Regions from separate parts of the Rhizobium viscosum genome, predicted to be linked through region 1. Evidence: predicted binding sites of a transcription regulator. Region 1 holds the regulator's gene; each other region holds the start of a gene.
The links. Region 1 encodes PhoB, which activates phosphate uptake and scavenging genes when phosphate is short. Its sites were predicted from a motif close to TGTCATNNANCTGTCAT; they were not measured.

Region 1 (6,572 bases):
CGGGCGGGGCAATGTCCTATCAAGCGGTCTTCTTGACCTTGGCGGCACGGATGCTTTCGGCAGCGCGTTCGAGACGGGAAAGACCCTCGCGCGCCTCCTCGGCGGTTACGACCAGCGGCGGCAGCAGGCGGATGACATTATCGCCTGCCGGGATTGCCAGAAGGTGTGCTGCGCGGATCTCCTTCAAGAGTTCTGCCGAGGGAATGGCAGCCTTGACGCCGAGCAGCAGACCTTCGCCCCTGATATCTTCGATCACATCGGGATAACGATCCTTGAGCGATGCAAGGCCCTGGCGGAAGATCAGAGTGACATCGCGCACGTGCTGCAGGAAGCCCTCGGCCAGGATAACATCGAGGACCGCGTTACCGACGGCCATGGCCAGCGGATTGCCGCCGTAGGTGGAACCATGCGTGCCGGCCTTCATGCCCGAGGCTGCTTCTGCGGTCGCAAGGCAGGCGCCAAGCGGGAAGCCGCCGCCGATACCCTTGGCGACCGCCATGATATCAGGCGTTATACCCGACCATTCATGGGCGAAGAGCTTGCCGGTGCGGCCGACGCCGGTCTGGACCTCGTCGAGGATGAGCAGCAGGCCATGCTCGTCGCAGAGCTGGCGGAGCGCCTTCATGAATTCCGACGTCGCCGGACGGACGCCGCCCTCGCCCTGCACCGGCTCGATGAGGATGCCGGCCGTCTTGTCGGTGATAGCGGCACGGACAGCCTCGACATCGCCGAAGGGCACCTGATCGAAACCGGGGGTCTTCGGGCCGAAACCTTCGAGATACTTTTCCTGGCCGCCGGCGGCGATCGTCGCCAGCGTGCGGCCATGGAAGGCGCCTTCGAAGGTGATGATATGGAAGCGCTCGGGATGACCCTTGGAGAACTGGTACCGGCGTGCCGTCTTGATGGCGCATTCGAGCGCCTCGGCGCCCGAATTGGTGAAGAACACCTTGTCGGCGAAAGTGGCATCCGTCAGGCGCTTGGCGAGCTTCTCCTGTCCCGGCACCTCATAGATATTGGAGAGATGCCAGACCTTGTCGGCCTGATCCTTGAGGGCGGCCACGACATGCGGATTGCCATGCCCCACGGAGGTAACGGCAACGCCCGCGCCGAAGTCCAGATATCGCTCGCCTGTTTCGGTGATCAGCCACACGCCTTCGCCTCGCTCGAACCGCAATGGGGCACGAGAATAGGTGTCATAAAGCGGCGAGGCTTCAGCCATGGCGCGATCTCCTGATCAGGTTCTGAGGCACCGGACTCCGGCTAAGAAAACCAGGTCCGAAAAATTAAAAATGCCGCCTTTCGGCGGCCTGGATCACTATTTACTTTTCGCACTGCAATGTCAACAAAACTGAGGATTTAGCGCATGCGTCAAGCCTGCAATCGGCTTTACAGGTCTATCAACAGCTAATGTTGCAGAAATGACTCTCTCGGGAAGCAAGTTGGGGAAAACCTCGAATTCGGATTCATCGGATTCCTGCGACTCTTGTCACAGAGTCAGGCTCACACTAGGTTAAAGTTCAATTACTAGACTGCATGCGGCGGAACTAGTCACCAAAATTGATCAGGCGTTTCTTGCTTCGGAGACTTCCGAGGCAACGGTGAGGGATTCTGCCATCACCAACGCGAAAGGTGGAGACAGGGCAATGAACTGGACAGACGAGCGTGTCGAGAAGCTCAAGAAGCTTTGGTCGGAGGGGCTGAGCGCCAGCCAGATCGCTGCGCAGCTTGGCGGCGTCAGTAGAAACGCTGTTATCGGCAAGGTTCACCGGCTCAGTCTTCCCGGCCGCGCCAAGGCCGGCGGCACGGCAACCGCCGCGCGCGCACCGAAGCGCAATACGTCGGCTCCGCGCGCGCCGAACTATGCGTCTCGCATCACCACCCGCACCGTTACCCGCCAGCAGGGCGCAACGATGCTGAAGGAAGAGATCGAGATCGAAACGGTCGAGGAAATGGAATACGTGCCGGCCAAGAACGTGGTCGTGCCGATCTCCCGCCGCCTCGGCCTGACGGAACTGACGGAGCGCACCTGCAAGTGGCCGGTCGGCGATCCGATGAAGGACGATTTCTATTTCTGCGGCTGCGACTCCCCGGATTCCTCGCCCTACTGCAATTATCACCAGCGCCTCGCCTACCAGCCGGTCAGCGAGCGCCGCAAGGCTGTCCGGGTCGGCTGACCCACGATTTTCCAACAGACGCAAAGTACCATCACCCCTCCTCGCCTTGCGCGGAGGGGTGATTTTTTAGCCGGCACAGGAGGGCTGGAAAACGGCTCCTGACCACGACTATTTGTCGGAGGCCGATCTCTGCCGTCCGTTCGCCATGCCGGACAATGCGAACTTATGTGGCCAAGGCCACCAAGCGTCTCAGCCCCAGACTGGCATGGAATGGTGGTCATGGCGCCGTAGCGCGATTTTCTGATACAGATGCGGTATTCTTGTCGAGTAGCACGGCGCAAACAGTCGCTCGGGGGTGCCAATGGAGATCGATCCAAAGCGGATGACAATCGGATTCGTCGGGACGGGCACGATTACCGACGCCGTCGTCACCGGATTGGGCAAGACAGCGTTTCGCGACACACCGATCGTGCTGTCACCGCGCAGCGCAAGCGTCGCGGCCCGCCTCGCGGAGGCAAACCGGAATGTATCGATCGCTTTGGGCAACCAGGATGTTCTCGACCGCTCCGATCTCGTATTTCTGGCAGTGAGGCCGCAAATTGCCGAGGAGGTCATCCGCTCGCTCCGATTTCGGCCGGGCCACCATGTCATCAGCTTTGTCGCGGCCACGCCAATGGATCAACTGCTGGCGTGGATCGATGAGCCGGTTCGCCTGAGCCTGGCAATTCCACTTCCGTTCGTTGCAGATCTCCAGGGGGCGACCGCGATCTACCCGCCCGACGAGGTTTCCCACGCCCTCTTTTCGGCGCTCGGAACGGCGATCCAGGTTGAAGACAAGCAGGAGTTCGAGCTTCTCGCGGTGGCAAGCTGCCTGATGGCCAGCTATTTCGGCATCCTGGACGCGACGTCGACCTGGCTCCAGAGCAAGGGGCTTTCGGGAACGGCTGGCGACGCCTACCTCCGTCAATTGTTTTCCGGCCTCGCCCATGCTGCCCGATCAAAACCTGTGGCGAGTTTTGATGAACTCATCGGCGAGCATTCGACCAAGGGCGGATTGAATGAACAGGTGCTCGAGGACTTTCGCGAGTTCGGCGGCACTGCGGCTTTGCAAAAGGCTCTTGATCGAATTCTTGTGCGCATCCGTCTGTAGAAAGCAGATCCTCTCGAGGTTCGCTTTCTGCGCCTGGTGTCGGCTTTCATGAGCTAGGGGTGCCAGATATGCAAACGGGCCGCCCGGCAAGCGAGCGACCCGTCTGGACCTCCGATCACTCGGATTAAGCTTCCATGGAATATCCCGCGCCGCGGACGGTGCGGATGACATCCTGCATGTTGGAGAAATTCAGCGCCTTGCGCAGGCGGCCGACATGGACGTCGACAGTGCGTTCGTCCACATAGATATCGTGGCCCCAGACGCCATCGAGGAGCTGCGAGCGGGAGAAGACCCTGCCCGGCGACGACATCAGGAATTCGAGCAGGCGGAATTCGGTCGGGCCGAGGCGGACTTCGCGGCTCTTGCGATGGACGCGATGGGTTTCGCGATCGAGCTCGATATCACCACATTTCAGAACCGTCGACAGCACCTCCGGACGGGCGCGGCGCAGCATCGCCTTGACGCGGGCAACGAGTTCCGGCGTGGAGAAGGGCTTGACGACATAGTCGTCGGCGCCGGTCGAGAGACCGCGAACGCGCTCGCTCTCTTCGCCGCGTGCCGTCAGCATGATGATCGGCAGGCGCTCGGTTTCCGGCCGCATGCGCAGCCGGCGGCAGAGCTCGATGCCGGAGACGCCGGGCAGCATCCAGTCCAGGATGAGCAGGTCCGGCGTGCGCTCCTGAAGCCGGATTTCGGCCTCGTCGCCACGAAGGATCGTATCCACCTCGAAACCTTCAGCTTCGAGGTTGTAGCGGAGAAGCACGCTCAGCGCCTCTTCATCTTCAACAACTGCAACTCTTGGGATCATGCGTGTCAGTCTCCTAATGCATGATCCTTAAACCGGGGGTGATTTAAGCGGGGGGACCATGCAGGAACTCGGAATGGGCTGCGACCCATGCGCGCCCCAGCGGGGCGCGCACATAATCGGCAGTTCAGGATTACTCCGTCACCGCACCAACGGTATTGGCGCTGTCGTCCTTCGGACGCTCGCCTTCCGGCTGGGCGCCAGTTGCCATGTAGTAGATCGTCTCGGCAATGTTGGTCGCATGGTCGCCGATGCGCTCGATGTTCTTGGCGCAGAAGAGAAGATGCGTGCAGCTCGTGATGTTGCGCGGATCTTCCATCATGTAGGTGAGGAGTTCGCGGAACAGCGAGGTGTACATCGCGTCGATCTCATCGTCGCGCTCGCGGATGGACTTGGCCTTGTCGGCCGAGCGATTGGTGTAGACGTCGAGCACTTCCTTGAGCTGGACGAGTGCCAGTTCGGAGAGATGCTCGAGACCGCGGGCGAGCTTGCGCGGAACGCCGGTGCTCTGGACGGCGATGACGCGCTTGGCCGTGTTCTTGCCGAGATCGCCGACGCGCTCGAGGTCGGCGGCGATGCGGATCGAACCCATGATCTCACGAAGGTCGGAGGCCATCGGCTGGCGACGGGCGATCGTGACGATCGCCTTGTCGTTGATCTCGCGCTCCGCGTGATCGAGGATCACGTCGTCGGAAATGACCTTCTGGGCGAGTGCGGTGTCACCGTTAACAAGCGCACGGACGGCGTCGGCGCCCATCTGCTCGGCAAGGCCGCCCATCTCGGAAATGCGCCGGGACAGGAATTTCAGATCGTCGTCATAGGCGGAAAAAATATGTGTCGATGCCATGGGGCTTTGTCCTCGAAAATCGGGAAGGCTTCACATCGCCAAAATCAGCCGAACCGGCCCATGATATAGTCCTGGGTGCGCGGATCGTCCGGATTGGTGAACATCTTGTCGGTATCGTTTTCCTCGACCAGGTTGCCGAGGTGGAACATGGCCGTACGCTGTGATACGCGAGCGGCCTGCTGCATGGAATGCGTCACGATGACGATGGTGTAGTTCTCACGCAGCTCGTGGATCAGCTCTTCGACCTTGGCAGTCGCGATCGGGTCGAGCGCCGAGCACGGCTCGTCCATCAGGATGACTTCCGGGCTGACGGCAACGGCGCGTGCGATGCACAGACGCTGCTGCTGACCACCGGAAAGGCCGGTGCCGGATTCATGCACACGATCCTTGACCTCATTCCAGAGGCCGGCGCGCTGCAGGCTCGACTCGACGATCTGGTCGAGGTCGGCCTTGGACTTGGCGAGGCCGTGGATGCGCGGGCCGTAGGAGACGTTCTCGTAGATCGACTTCGGGAACGGGTTCGGCTTCTGGAACACCATGCCGACGCGGGCGCGGAGTTCGACGACGTCGATATCAGGATCGTAGATATCGTCGGTGTCGAGCGTGATCTTGCCGGTGACGCGGCAGCCATCGATCGTGTCGTTCATGCGGTTCAGCGAACGCAGGAAGGTGGACTTGCCGCAGCCCGACGGGCCGATCAGGGCAGTCACGGTGTTTTCGCGGATGTTCAGATTGACATCGAAAAGCGCACGCTTCTCGCCGTAATAAACGGAGACATCCTGACCGATCATCTTATACGGGACGTTGCTCATTTTCTGGTCCAGCGCCTTCTCGACTGCGGCTTCCGTCAACATGTTCATGATCTTTACTCCGTTTACCAGCGGCGCTCAAAGCGACGACGCAAGAGGATAGCTCCGATGTTCATGACGATCAGGAACAGGAGCAGGACGATGATGGCACCCGAGGTTCTTTCCACGAATGCGCGCTCGGCTTCGTTGGCCCACATGTAGACCTGAACCGGAAGTGCCGTGGAGGGATCGAGCGGAGTGGTCGGCGCCTGGGCGACGAAGGCGACCATGCCGATCAGGAGCAGCGGCGCAGTTTCGCCGAGCGCGTGGGCAAGGCCGATGATCGTGCCGGTGAGGATGCCGGGCATTGCAAGCGGCAGCACATGGTGGAACACCATCTGCATCTTCGAGGCGCCGAGGCCAAGGGCTGCCGAGCGGATCGACGGCGGCACGGCGCGCAATGCGGCGCGGGTGGCGATGATGATCGTCGGCAGCGTCATCAGGGTCAGCACCAGGCCGCCGACCAGCGATGCCGAACGCGGCAGGCCGGCGAAGTTGATGAAGACCGACAGGCCGAGCAGACCGTAGACGATCGACGGAACGGCAGCGAGGTTGTTGATATTGACCTCGATCAGGTCCGTCAGCCTGTTCTTCGGCGCGAATTCCTCAAGGTAAATCGAGGCGGCAACGCCGATCGGCAGCGCAAGTGCGAGAACGATCAGCATCAGGTAGAGCGAGCCGATGAGGGCGACGCCGAGGCCTGCGGCTTCCGGACGGCTGGAATTGCCGTTGACGAAGAGGCCGGTGTTGAACGTCTTGTGAAGCACGCCGCTCGCCTTCAGCTGGTTCATCCAGCCAACCTGCTTGT
Region 2 (6,572 bases), 480 kb from region 1:
GCGTCCTCGACGGCAAAATCGCCTCCTATGAGGAGGCGGAAGAAAGGATGAGAGATGACAAACGGAAGATTGCAGACACGCCGGCTCGGGCAAGGACTTGAGGTCGGGTCGATCGGCCTCGGCTGCATGGGCATGAACTGGGCCTATGGCGCAACGGCGGACGATAGAGGTGAGGCGATCGCCACGATCCATCATGCGCTTGAGTGCGGTGTCACCCTGCTCGATACGGCCGATACCTATGGTCCGCACACCAACGAAGAACTTGTTGGGGAAGCGATCAAGGACCGGCGTGACCAGGTGGTACTGGCAACCAAGTTCGGCATCGTACGCGCAGCTGGAGCGATGCCCGGCGTCAGCGCCCAATCGGCCAACGGACGGCCAGACTATGCAAAGGCATCCTGCGAAGGGTCTTTGCGGCGGCTCGGCGTCGACCATATCGACCTCTACTATCTCCACCGTGTCGATCCCGATACGCCGATCGAAGAGACGGTGGGCGCGATGAAGGAACTCGTCGAAGCCGGCAAGGTCCGGCATATCGGCCTGTCGGAAGCCAGCGCCGAGACGATCCGCAGGGCGCATGCCGTGCATCCCATTGCTGCCGTTCAAAGCGAATATTCGCTCTGGTCGCGCGAACCGGAAGACGGCGTGCTGCAGACCCTTCGTGAACTCGGGATCGGGCTTGTCGCCTATTCACCGCTCGGACGCGGCTTCCTGTCCGGAGCGATCAAGTCCGTCGACGAACTCGCGTCCGACGACTACAGACGCAGTTCGCCGCGGTTCATGGGTGACAATTTCAAGCGCAATCTCGAACTTGTCGCTGTGGTCGAAGAGATCGCGCGCCGCAAGGACGCAACACCGGCGCAACTGGCGCTCGCCTGGGTGATGGCTCAGGGCGAAGATATCGTGCCTATTCCCGGAACTCGCCGCCGCACACGGCTCGACGAAAACCTCGGAGCGGCTGCCGTTGATCTGACGCAGCAGGATCTCGAGGAAATCGCCGGCGCCCTGCCCCGCGCTGTCGGAGATCGCTACAGCGAAGTCGGCATGCGCGCGCTCAATGGATAAGACATCCGGAAAGCATGAAGTCTTCTCCCCAACGTCTGGGGAGAAGACAGTATTATCGTGACGATCAGCGCGTCAGGTCGAGCGATGCCGTCAGGTTGCCCATCGGCGGCTCGTTGTTCAGCGCCAGCGCCTTGTCGCGGGCAAGCAGACCCGGCAGCACCGGCAGGTCGTAACGGGCCGTGATCAGGCGCAGGATCGAGGTCGTGTCATATTGCGTATGGTCGATCATGCCGGCCTTGGCATAGGGCGAGATGATGAAGGCCGGAATGCGGTTGCCAGGGCCCCAGCGGTCGGCCTTCGGCGGAGCGACGTGATCCCAGAAGCCGCCGTTTTCGTCATAGGTGACGATGACGAGCATGTGGCCCCATTGCGGACTCTTTTCGAGATGGGAGACGAGATCGGCGAGGTGCTGGTCACCACTCGAAACATCGGCGTAACCGCCATGTTCGTTGAGGTTGCCCTGCGGCTTGTAGAAGGAAACGGCCGGCAGTTTGCCGTCGTCGATATCCTTGATGAAGGCTTCGCCACCGAGGCCGCCGTCCTTCAGATGTTCGGCGCGGGCGGGCGTGCCCGGCGCGAAGTTGGCGAAATAGTTGAAGGGCTGATGGTGGAACTGGAAGTTCGGCACCGGCGTGGCGTTCTTGCCATCGAGCGCTGCCTGCCAGGCGCCGCTATACCATGCCCAGGTGACGCCCTTCAGCGACAGCAGGTCACCGATGGTGATTTCGTGCTGCGGCGGCAAGGTGTTGGGCTGCGAGGGATCAGCATAGGCTGCATCGCCATCCTTGGCCGGAGCATTGGCGCTCGGCTGGTAGGGCGGCTGCATGGTGTTGACGGCATAGAAATCCGGCGTGAGGTTGCCGTCGGAGACGAATTTCGGGGCACCGTCGAGCGCGGATTTTGGGGCATTTTCGGCAACGGTCAGCGAAATGCCGTCGGCATCGACCTTGGCGATCGTGGGCTTGGCGGGGCTCTTGTCGGCATCCGCATAATAGGGTGCGCAGGCGCAGATCAGCTGGAAGTGGTTGAAGAATGAGCCGCCGAAGCCGCCCTGGAAGAAGTTATCGGCGAGGACGTATTTCTTGGCGACCTGCCACATGGGCAGGATCGAGCCGTCATAGTGGCCCATGACAAGGCTGCCGGAATCAGCCCAGGCGACGAACTTGTCGTTCTTGCCGCCGTCGATCTGCATCTGCTCCTGGTAGAAGCGGTGCCAGAGGTCGCGGGTGATGACATTGGTCGGCTGCGCGAAGCCCTTGGGATCGTCGATCGAGAAGACGGCATTGGCGAGGTGGGCGGACTGCGCCTCGGTGATCGCGGGTGTCACACCCTTGGCGGTCAAGCCGCCCCAGGCCGGCGGCAGTTCGGCGAGCGGTGCGCCATCGCGATCGAGCTGGCGTGCCTGGCTTTCGCTTGCGTTGGCGAGGCCGTTGGCACCCGGAAAGCTGCCATAGAGGTTATCGAAACTGCGGTTTTCAGCGTAGATGACGACGATATTCTGGATTTTGTCCATGCCGGCGGGCGCTGCATGGGCGGCCGTGGCAAGCGCCAGCGGCAGCATGGCCGAGCCGGCCAGCGAAAGATTGCGGAGGAATTTCAGTCTGGTCATGGCGGGATACCTCATGGCTAAGGGGGCGTGGCTAGAGGGGCGCCGGGCGGACGTGGAAGACCCAAGCGCAGGCGAGACGCTATTCCCGCCATCTATCAGCTTTGTGACATCGGGCGGGTTGTTGCAGCGGCCGGTACGCGCGCGTCATCAATCTGTTGCAGTCAGGTTCGATCATGAGCGTGCATCATGTTAACCCATTGGAATCGCTGACATGGCGACAAAGATTATCTGGCTTCTGCGGTCTGGCCTGGCGCTTGGTCTGGCGGTCAGTGCGCTCGGTTTTGGCCTTTTGCCCCTGCGGCAAAGCAGCGCGGCCGTCACCGGCGGCGTGCACCCCGGCCCCATGTCGCGGGCGCAAGCCTATGCCCGCGCTGAGGCGCTGACGGAACTCGGCCGCAAGATGTTCTTCGATTCCTCTCTTTCGGCCTCCGGCATGCAGGCCTGCGCCTCCTGCCACGATCCGCATCATGGTTTCGCCCCAGCTTCCGCAACGCCGATCGAAATGGGCGGGCCGCATATGGACCAGCCGGGACTGCGCGCCGTGCCGACCTTACGCTACCTGCAGGCCGTCCCCTCCTTTACCGAGCATTTCTACGATTCCGAAGACGAAGGCGACGAGAGCGTCGACAATGGGCCGACCGGCGGCCTGACCTGGGACGGGCGCGTGGACCATGGCTACGACCAGGCGAAGATCCCGCTGCTTTCGCCTTTCGAAATGGGCAACAAGGACGAAAGCCAGGTCGTCGCCTCGCTCAGCAAAGCAGCCTATGCCGGTGATTTCAAGGAGATTTTTGGCCAGGATGTCTTCGGCAATGCAGGGGATGCCTTCCAGGGAGCAGTCGAGGCGCTCAGCACTTTCGAGCAGAGCGGCGCAGACTTCTATCCCTATTCCAGCCGCTATGACACCTTTCTTGCCGGCAAGGGCACTCTGACGGCGCAGGAGCTTCACGGGCGCGAGCTCTTCGAAGATCCGGCCAAGGGAAACTGTTCGAGCTGCCATCTGAGCGAGCCCGCCAATGATGGGGAGCCGCCGCAATTTTCCGACTTCGGCTTCCTCGGTCTCGCAGTGCCGCGCAACATGGCGATCCCGGCCAACAACGATCCTGACTATCACGACCTCGGCCTTTGCGGCCCTCAGCGTACCGATTTCAAGGATCGGCCGGAATACTGCGGCCTGTTCCGTACGCCGACTCTGCGCAATGTGGCGCTCAAGAAGAGCTTCTTCCACAATGGCTATTTCCATTCACTGCGCGATGTCGTCTCCTTCTATGCCACGCGCGACAGCGATCCGGGCCGCTGGTATCCGAAAAACGCCGACGGCACGATCCGCAAATATGACGATATACCCGAGGCCTATTGGGGCAATCTCAATCAGGACCCGCCCTTCGGCCGCAAGCCCGGCGATCCGCCGGCACTGACTGAATCGGAAATCGACGATATCGTCGCTTTCCTGGGCACTCTGACTGATGCCGATCAGTTGCCCGGGCCGGAACAGCGGGCGGCGCATTAATTCAAAAGAAAAGGCCGGAGCAATGCCCCGGCCTTTATTCACTGGCGCAGCAAGTAATCAGGCGACTGTGACCGGAACTTCGGTCGAGGTGCGCATGGCGTGGCTGTAAGGGCAGACGATGTGGGCCGCAGCTGCGAGCTTTTCAGCAGTTTCGCGGTCGACGCCCGGGATGTTGACGGTCAGGGCCACTTCGATCCCGAAACCGGTGCCATCTTCACGCGGGCCGATGCCGACGGTTGCGGAGACGGTGGTTTCCTCGGGAATCTTGACCTTTTCCTTGCCGGCCACAAATTTCAAAGCACCGAGGAAGCAAGCCGAATAACCGGCTGCGAAGAGCTGTTCGGGATTGGTGCCGGTTGCGCCGTCGCCGCCGAGTTCCTTCGGCACGGTCAGCGTGACGTCGAGAACGCCGTTTTCGGAAACGGCGCGGCCGGCGCGGCCACCGGTGGCGGAAGCTTTGGTCGTATAGAGAATAGGCATGACAATCTCCTTTGGTTAGCCCCGTTCGTTCGGGTTGAGTTTTTAATAATGTCCAATTAAATTGCACGCAAGTGAATTTTGCAAATTGCATTCAGAATTTGAAAAGAGGACAATGAGACCTCTAGGGATGGCAGCGATGAAAGCGAGAACTGCGAAAGTGATGGAAATACCGGAAGAGGAAAAGCGGCTGGAGAAGCAGCTCTGTTTCGCGGTCTACGCGACGGCGCATGCCTTTACCCGCGCCTACAAGCCCATACTCGACAGGGTGGGTCTCACTTATCCGCAATATCTCGTCATGCTGGTTCTATGGGAAAAAGCCGAACTGCCGGTCAAGACGATCGGAGAGCAGCTCGATCTCGATTCCGGCACGCTCTCCCCTCTGCTCAAGCGGCTGGAGCAGAACGGCCTCATCAAGCGCACCCGCGATTCCCGCGACGAGCGGCAGGTCATCGTGTCGCTGACGCCGAAAGGTCAGGCGATGAGGGGCGAGGTCAATATGATCATGTCTTCGATCGGCGAGGCGATCGGCTGCACGCTGGAGGAAATGGCGGTCATGCGTGACATGCTGAGCCGGCTGCGCGGAAACCTCAACGCAAGCATATAGGCCGTGACTTGATCACGGACTGAAAGAAGATGCCCGCGCCACCCGGCGCGGGCAATTTGCATTATTCCGCTGCCTGATAGGCCTGCGGGCGAAGCGTGGCGGTCTTCGGGCCGACAGCGGCAAGCAGAGTGATCAGGATCGCCAGCAGCGCCACGAAGACGATGCCGCCGACGTAAGGGTCCCAGCCGAAGTGCGGGGCTGCGGCGAAGATGGCGGAAGCGGCCGCAAGCACGATGCCGCCGCCGATCTGGAAGGAAGCGAAGAGCAGGCCGGAGGCAAGGCCGGACTTGTCTTCCTCGACGTCAGACAGTGCTGCAACCTGGATTGCCGGATAAGTCATGGCATAACCGACGCCGAGCGGGATCTGGTTCAAGGCAACCAGGATGATCGGATCGATGTGGCCGACCAGAGCAACCCAGAGGATATAGCTCGTCGCCTGCAGCCCGACGCCAACCGCCATCAGGCCCGTCGTGCCGCGGTTCTGCGCGACAGTGGCAAAACGCGGTGCAAGGAACATCACGCAGACACCGCCGAAAGCGAAACAGAAGCCGGTGGCAAAGGCCGACCAGCCGATCACATCCTGATAGTAGAGCGTGGCGATGAACTGGAAGCCGACATAGGCGCCCTGGAACAAAGCGGCGATGGCATTGGCATGGCTGAGCTTTGCCCGGCGGAAGATATGCAGCGGCACCATGGGATCGGCATGGCGCGATTCGACGATCAGGAAGAGTGCGATCAGCACCACGGAAGCAACGAGCGAGCCCCAGGTTAAGAAGTCATTCCAGCCGACTGCGGCAGCGTTGGTAATGCCGAAGACGAAGAGCAGCAGGCCGGGGGTGATCGTCAAGGCGCCCGCCCAGTCGAAATGCTTGCGTCCCTCGCCGCGCCGCGCATCCGGAGGCAGGACAAAGGGAGCGATCGCCAGCGTGAGGATCGCGACCGGAGCGCCCATGACGAGCGTTGCCCGCCAGCTCACGAGGGTGGCGGCACCGCCGAGCACCATACCGAGCACAAAGCCGGTGGCACCCGTCGAGGCGAAGACGCCGAGCGCCTTGGCCCGCTTTTCGCCCTCGCCGAAGACGGAGAGCAGCAGGGCAAGCGCCGCCGGGGCGGTAAAGGCTGCGGCGATGCCTTTTACCAGGCGGGCAGCGATCAGCGTCGGGCCGCTATCGACGAAACCGCCGGCAATGCTGGCGGCCGCGAAGATGCCGAGCGACCAGAGGAAGACGCGGCGGTGGCCGAAGAGGTCGGCGACACGGCCGCCGAGCAGCAAAAACCCGCCGTAACCCAGCACATAGGCGCTG
Region 3 (6,572 bases), 360 kb from region 1:
CGCTCCTATGACGTTCCGCCTCCGGGCGGCGAGAGCCTGCGCGACACCGGCGCCCGCGTCTGGCCTTATTACCTGACGGAAATCCTTCCGCGCGTCCTGCGCGGCGAAAAGGTGCTGGTTGCCGCGCACGGCAATTCGCTGCGTTCGCTCGTCATGGTTCTCGACCGCCTCACCCGCGAGCAGGTTCTTTCGCTGAATCTCGCGACGGGCGTGCCCATGGTCTACAAGCTGAAGGCAGATTCGACCGTCGCTTCCAAGGAAGTGCTCGGCGACATGTCCGGCGCGCACTGATTGCGATCATAGCTAAAGTAGCAGAGGCCGGGCGTGAGAGTCCCAGCCCCTAACTTAAATGCGGAATACTTCCTGTCGCGAAACTCCGACCTTTGCGTCCGATATTGGCGACAGGATTTCCCGTTAGATTTCAGAGTCGGTTGTATGTCGCGGAAGTTAGGAATTACGCAACACGACAGCTACAGCCTCACCTTGTGGGAAGCTGATAACCTCCTCTGGTAAAGGCCAGTCCGCTAAAGTTTCCGGCTCGTCCTCCCCATCGATAGTGACGGTCCTGAGCCGTGAAACGAGATGGTCTAGCGTCGCTCTCGCCTGGTGCGGCAACTCGGTTGAAACGGGGGAGAGGTCCTTTGATAGACCCCAGTAATCCCAAGGTTTCAGTTCCAGCTTACGCAGGGCTGCGATTTCCTGAAGCAGGCTTCCCGCGACGAACCACTCCCCGCCAAGGTCGAGGCTCGACACGCCAAATCGGGAGGCGATCTCCGGCTCGTCTTTGATCCGAAACCATGCCTCGCCTGCCGTCAGGAACCGCTCGCGCGGCACGTCCAAGGGATCGAAGGAAACTCCCTCGATAGCTGCAAACTCCACATCGAGCCGTTTCCAACGCACGCCGTCATGCCATTCGCAAAGCCAATGATCTTCCCAATGTCCAGGCACCAGATAGTCGGCAAATCCGACACGGAGGCGAGCCGGGGTGCCGCGCTCACGAAATCTACTAACCGCCAGTATAGCGAAATCCCGGCATACGCCGCCGACCTTGTGCTGTGCGGAATCGCCTTCAAGCAAATTGCGTTTTACAGCGACAGACAGAAGCTCTGCCAATGAACGAAGCTCCAGATCGGCGGCCTGTTCAGGTGTGAAGCCTCGTTCTTCGGACTCAGCCCCGCGAGGGTGCTGCATAAATGAGCTAATCCACCGGGCAATTGACTTGGGCTCGACGCCACCGCGCATCAATGTTTCGCGATACGGCCCAGGTTCCGAGTAGATGCTTTGGGAAGCATAGAAGGATTTGCGCATTGCTGTCTCTTTCCAGTTGAGATTGAGACACGACAAGGAGGGCAAATTTTCAAAAATTGTCAATCAGGCGCTTGTCACAAAAGTCCCGATTAAAGCGACAGTTTTGCAATTGTGTTTTGGGACGTCGCTAAAATGGATATTCCGTGACAGTTGAGTGAGCGGAATGCTTCACGAACATATCTCCAGCAAGATGGCCCACCTGAAACAGCCGCGCCGCAAGCGGACCTGGCATCAACATCCGTTGGGATTCCACATTTCGGTTAGGGGGCTGGGCATGAGCCCGGCCTTTTTCGTTTTCAGTTCTCGATGGTGAACTGGACGCGGTCTGCGGCAAAGCGGCTGATCGAATATTGCACCGGCACGCCTTCCAGATCGGTATTCATCGCCTTGGTGATCAGGAGCACGGCGCCGGGCGTCAGTTCCAGATCGGCGAGGTCGCCGGAATCGGCGTGGGCGGCAGTGATCTCGGTCGTGGCGCGCACATAATCCGAAAGGCCGAGTGCGGCGAAAGCCTTGGTGATGGACTCGGTCTGGCGATAGGTCTCGACGAGGCCAGGAAAGCGCGCTGCCGGAAACCAGCTCGTGCCGCGTGCGACTGGCCGCCTGTCGGCATCGCGCACCGTTTCCAGCCGGATGACCGGCGTACCCTGTTCGATGCGGAGCCAGCGGGCCACCTCGGCATTGGCCGGCTCTTGCGCATGTTCGAGCAGGAGCGAGTGCGTCTCGCGTGCCTGGTCACCCAGACCATCGGTAAAGCGGGTGCGGCGGCTGATCGGAAAATTCAGGCGCTCCTTGCGCTCGATCAGTGTGCCGCGGCCCTGCACCGCGCGCACGATGCCTTCCTGAGCAAGGGCTGCAAGGGCACTGCGCACCGTATGCCTGTTGACGCCGAACTGCAGCGCCAGAGCGGTCTCAGGCGGCACCATGCCCGTTTCGTCATAGGCACCGCTGCTGATCGCCTCGCGGATCCGGTCGGCGATCTGCCGCCAGAGCGCCACGCCCGTCTGCCGCTGCACCTGCTTTATGCCTGCCATTGCACCCCTTCCCTGATCACTTTCGACGCAATTCATCTTCGGGCCCGGCCAATTTTGGACGTGTCGTGTCACACGCTTGTCACCTCGCCGATTTAGGGATAGGTATAGCTTGTATGGTTGTCTATATCAATAGACATTTCGAGGAAAAACGATGACGGCAGCAGAGAAGACAGACGCTGCGGCGCAGGCAGGCAACGGACGCAAACGCACCGTCGATCTGCTCGCCCGCGCCGAGACACAGGAATTGCTGGCGGCGTGGGATGCGCTGGCCGAAAAGCCGGCGGCACAGTCGGTGCGCGGCCCGGAGACCGGCCTCGTCATGGTTCGCGGCCGTATCGGCGGCGGCGGTGCGCCCTTCAATCTCGGCGAAGTGACGGTGACGCGCGCAACGGTGCGCCTTGCCTCCGGCTCGGTCGGCCATGCGCAGGCGCTCGGCACTGACCGCGAGAAGGCGCGGCTTTCCGCCATATTCGATGCGCTCTGGCAGGAAGAGGCGACCAAAGGCTTCGTCGAGGAAAAATTGCTTTCGCCGATCGCCCGGCGGATCGCCGAAGACAACAATCGCAAGGCTGAAGAAACGTCCGCGACCCGTGTCGACTTCTTCACCATGGTCCGGGGAGAAGACTGATGGGCATCAAGACCGACGTCCTGACCGGTGGCTTTACTGAGCCGGTTTTCAACGCGCAGAGCGTGTTCAAGATGCTGATGGACGGCATGGCACGGCCCGGCACGATCCAGTCCGTCACGCCCGATGTTATGCCGCCCGCACCGCTCGGCATCGCCGCCAGCGCAATCGGCCTGACGCTCTGCGACCATGACACGCCGGTCTGGCTTTCCGCCGGGCTCGCCAAGTCGGCAGTCCCGGAATGGCTGGGCTTCCATGCGGGTGCGCCGCTGACCACCGAAAAGGCCGAAGCGCGCTTCGCCTTCGTTGAAGCCGGCATCACGCTTTCCACCTTCGGCCTGTTTGCATCAGGCACGCAGGAATACCCTGATCGTTCCACGACCGTCGTGATCGAACTTGCCGACCTCGAAGGCGGGCGCCGTCTCGCTTTGATGGGGCCGGGTATCCAGAGCGTGACCGAGATCGCGCCTGTCGGCCTGCCGGAGACCTTCCTGCGCCTCTGGACGGAAAACCGCGCACTCTTTCCGCGCGGCGTCGACATCGTGCTGACGGCGGGCAAGCGTTTCCTCTGCCTGCCGCGTACCACCAAGATCACAGCAACGGAGATCTGAGCTCATGTATGTTGCCGTCAAGGGTGGCGAGGCCGCCATCGCCAATGCCCACCGCCTGCTCGCCGACCGCCGGCGCGGCGACCGCTCCGTGCCTGCCATCGGCATCGAGCAGATCGTCGAACAGCTGGCGCTCGCCGTCGACCGCGTCATGGCCGAAGCTTCGCTCTATGACCGGACGCTTGCCGCACTTGCCGTGCGCCAGTCGCGCGGCGACATGATCGAAGCGATCTTCCTGCTGCGCGCCTATCGCACGACACTGCCGCGCTTCGGCTATTCCAGGCCGCTCGATACGGCCGGCATGCAGATCGAGCGCCGCATCTCCGCCACCTACAAGGATCTCCCGGGCGGACAGCTTCTCGGCCCGACCTTCGACTATACGCACCGCCTGCTCGACCCGAGCCTGCTGACGGACGAGGCGGTGGAAGAGCCTGCCCAGCGTCCGGCCGAGACCGGCCGCGTCATGCGCGTCTCCGAAATCCTCGGCCAGGAAGGCCTGATCGAAAATGACGGCGAACTGCCCGAGGATCACGAGACAGGCGACCTGACGCGCGAACCGATGGAATTTCCGATGACCAGGGATCTTCGCCTGCAGGCGCTTGCCCGCGGCGACGAGGGCTTCCTTCTGGCACTCGGCTATTCCACCCAGCGCGGCTATGGCCGCAACCACCCCTTCACCGGGGAAATCCGCATCGGCGAGGTCGAGGTGGAATTCGACGTGCCGGAGCTCGGCTTCGCCGTTTCGCTCGGCACGATCCAGCTCACAGAATGCCAGATGGTCAACCAGTTCAAGGGTTCGGCCAAGGCTCCGCCGCAGTTCACCCGCGGCTACGGCCTCGTCTTCGGCCAGAGCGAGCGCAAGGCGATGGCCATGTCGCTGGTGGATCGCGCATTGCGCGCCGAAGAGCTTGGCGAGGACATCACCGCGCCGGCGCAGGACGAGGAATTCGTCATTTCCCATTCCGACAACGTGCAGGCGACCGGTTTCGTCGAGCACCTGAAGCTTCCGCACTACGTGGACTTCCAGGCCGAACTCGACCTCGTCCGCCGCATGCGCCGCGAATTCGAAGCCGCCCGCAACAGCGGCGAGACCCAAAAGGAGGCCGCCGAATGAGTGATCTCGCCACCTACAATTTCGCCTATCTCGACGAACAGACCAAACGCATGATCCGTCGCGCCATCCTGAAGGCGATCGCCATCCCCGGCTATCAGGTACCCTTTGCCAGCCGAGAAATGCCGATGCCCTACGGCTGGGGTACGGGCGGCGTACAGGTGACGGCCTCGATCATCGGACCTGACGACGTTCTCAAGGTCATCGACCAGGGTGCCGACGACACGACGAACGCCGTCTCCATCCGCGCGTTCTTCCAGAAGGTCGCCAATGTCGCCGTGACCACCCACACCAAGGACGCGACGATCATCCAGACGCGCCACCGCATCCCCGAGGAGAAACTCGGCGAAGGCCAGGTGCTCGTCTACCAGGTGCCGATCCCGGAACCGCTGCGTTTCCTCGAACCGCGCGAGACCGAAACGCGCAAGATGCATGCGCTGGAAGAATACGGCCTCATGCATGTGAAGCTCTATGAGGATATCGCCCGCAACGGCCGCATCGCCACGACCTATGCCTATCCGGTGAAGGTCAATGGCCGCTACGTCATGGATCCCTCGCCGACCCCGAAATTCGACAATCCGAAAATGCACAAGTCCGAGGCACTGCAGCTCTTCGGCGCCGGCCGTGAAAAGCGCATCTATGCCGTGCCGCCCTATACAGACGTCGTCAGCCTGGACTTCGAAGACCATCCTTTCGAGATCCAGCGCTTCGGCAAGCCCTGCGCGCTCTGCGGCGCCGAGGACGTCTATCTCGACGAGGTGATCCTCGACGACAAGGGCGGGCGCATGTTCGTCTGCTCCGACACCGACCATTGCGAAGACCGCCGGGCACACGGACATGCCGGCGAGATGCTGGCCCGGGAGGCTGCCGAATGACCGACACACCGCTTCTCAAAGTCAACGACCTCTCGAAGTTCTACGGCAACCGCATCGGCTGCCGCAACGTCTCCTTCGAGCTCTGGCCCGGCGAAGTGCTCGCCATCGTCGGTGAATCCGGCTCGGGCAAGACGACGCTACTCAACTGCATCTCCACCCGGCTGATGCCGACGACCGGCAGTGTCGAGTACCACATGCGCGACGGCAGCTACCGCGACCTCTACCACATGAACGAGGCCGAGCGCCGCTTCCTGATGCGCACGGACTGGGGCTTCGTGCACCAGAACCCGGCCGACGGGCTGCGCATGACGGTCTCTGCCGGCGCCAATGTCGGCGAGCGCCTGATGGCGGTCGGCGACCGGCACTACGGCAAGATCCGCTCCACCGCCATCGACTGGCTGGAGCGCGTCGAGATCGATGCCGACCGCATCGACGACCAGCCGCGCGCCTTCTCCGGCGGCATGCGCCAGCGTCTGCAGATCGCCCGCAACCTCGTCACCGGCCCGCGCCTCGTCTTCATGGACGAGCCGACCGGCGGCCTCGACGTCTCGGTGCAGGCACGCCTTCTCGATCTGGTGCGCGGCCTCGTCAACGATCTCGGCCTCTCGGCCATCATCGTCACCCACGACCTCGCCGTCGCCCGCCTTCTTTCCCATCGCATGATGGTGATGAAGGACGGCTTCGTCATCGAGCACGGCCTGACCGACCGTGTGCTGGACGACCCGCGCGAGCCCTATACCCAGCTCCTCGTTTCCTCGATCCTGCAGGTTTAAGAACCATGGCAACGCCCCTCGTCGTTTCAGAAGTCGCCAAGAGCTTCATCATGCACCTGCGCGACGGCATCAAGCTGCCTGTTGTCTCCGATGTCTCCTTCTCGGTCGCATCGGGCGAATGCGTCGTGCTCGGTGGCCCCTCGGGCATCGGCAAAAGCTCGCTGCTCAAGATGATCTACGGCAATTATGCCGTCGATACCGGACAGATCCTCATCGACCACAAGGGCAGGATCGTCGA

Region 2: H4W29_RS04455 (acid phosphatase) is a predicted target of PhoB. The motif match lies at 2,817-2,833, and genes of this name have one in related genera.
Region 3: phnF (phosphonate metabolism transcriptional regulator PhnF) is a predicted target of PhoB. The motif match lies at 2,409-2,425, and genes of this name have one in related genera.

Annotation. Positions count from the first base shown of each region.
Region 1 is NZ_JADBEC010000001.1:1,352,150-1,358,721, forward strand. It holds gene H4W29_RS06805 (aspartate aminotransferase family protein) at 20-1,219, opposite strand; gene H4W29_RS06810 (GcrA family cell cycle regulator) at 1,644-2,174, shown strand; gene H4W29_RS06815 (pyrroline-5-carboxylate reductase) at 2,476-3,264, shown strand; gene phoB (phosphate regulon transcriptional regulator PhoB) at 3,389-4,072, opposite strand; gene phoU (phosphate signaling complex protein PhoU) at 4,203-4,916, opposite strand; gene pstB (phosphate ABC transporter ATP-binding protein PstB) at 4,961-5,776, opposite strand; gene pstA (phosphate ABC transporter permease PstA) at 5,791-6,572, opposite strand, start outside.
Region 2 is NZ_JADBEC010000001.1:871,350-877,921, forward strand. It holds gene H4W29_RS04445 (MerR family transcriptional regulator) at 1-101, shown strand, start outside; gene H4W29_RS04450 (aldo/keto reductase) at 70-1,065, shown strand; gene H4W29_RS04455 (acid phosphatase) at 1,130-2,674, opposite strand; gene H4W29_RS04460 (cytochrome-c peroxidase) at 2,886-4,184, shown strand; gene H4W29_RS04465 (organic hydroperoxide resistance protein) at 4,242-4,664, opposite strand; gene H4W29_RS04470 (MarR family winged helix-turn-helix transcriptional regulator) at 4,792-5,268, shown strand; gene H4W29_RS04475 (MFS transporter) at 5,330-6,572, opposite strand, start outside.
Region 3 is NZ_JADBEC010000001.1:1,711,027-1,717,598, forward strand. It holds gene H4W29_RS08615 (2,3-bisphosphoglycerate-dependent phosphoglycerate mutase) at 1-291, shown strand, start outside; gene H4W29_RS08620 (transglutaminase-like domain-containing protein) at 448-1,308, opposite strand; gene phnF (phosphonate metabolism transcriptional regulator PhnF) at 1,605-2,342, opposite strand; gene phnG (phosphonate C-P lyase system protein PhnG) at 2,494-2,970, shown strand; gene phnH (phosphonate C-P lyase system protein PhnH) at 2,970-3,578, shown strand; gene H4W29_RS08640 (carbon-phosphorus lyase complex subunit) at 3,583-4,689, shown strand; gene H4W29_RS08645 (alpha-D-ribose 1-methylphosphonate 5-phosphate C-P-lyase PhnJ) at 4,686-5,561, shown strand; gene phnK (phosphonate C-P lyase system protein PhnK) at 5,558-6,334, shown strand; gene phnL (phosphonate C-P lyase system protein PhnL) at 6,340-6,572, shown strand, end outside.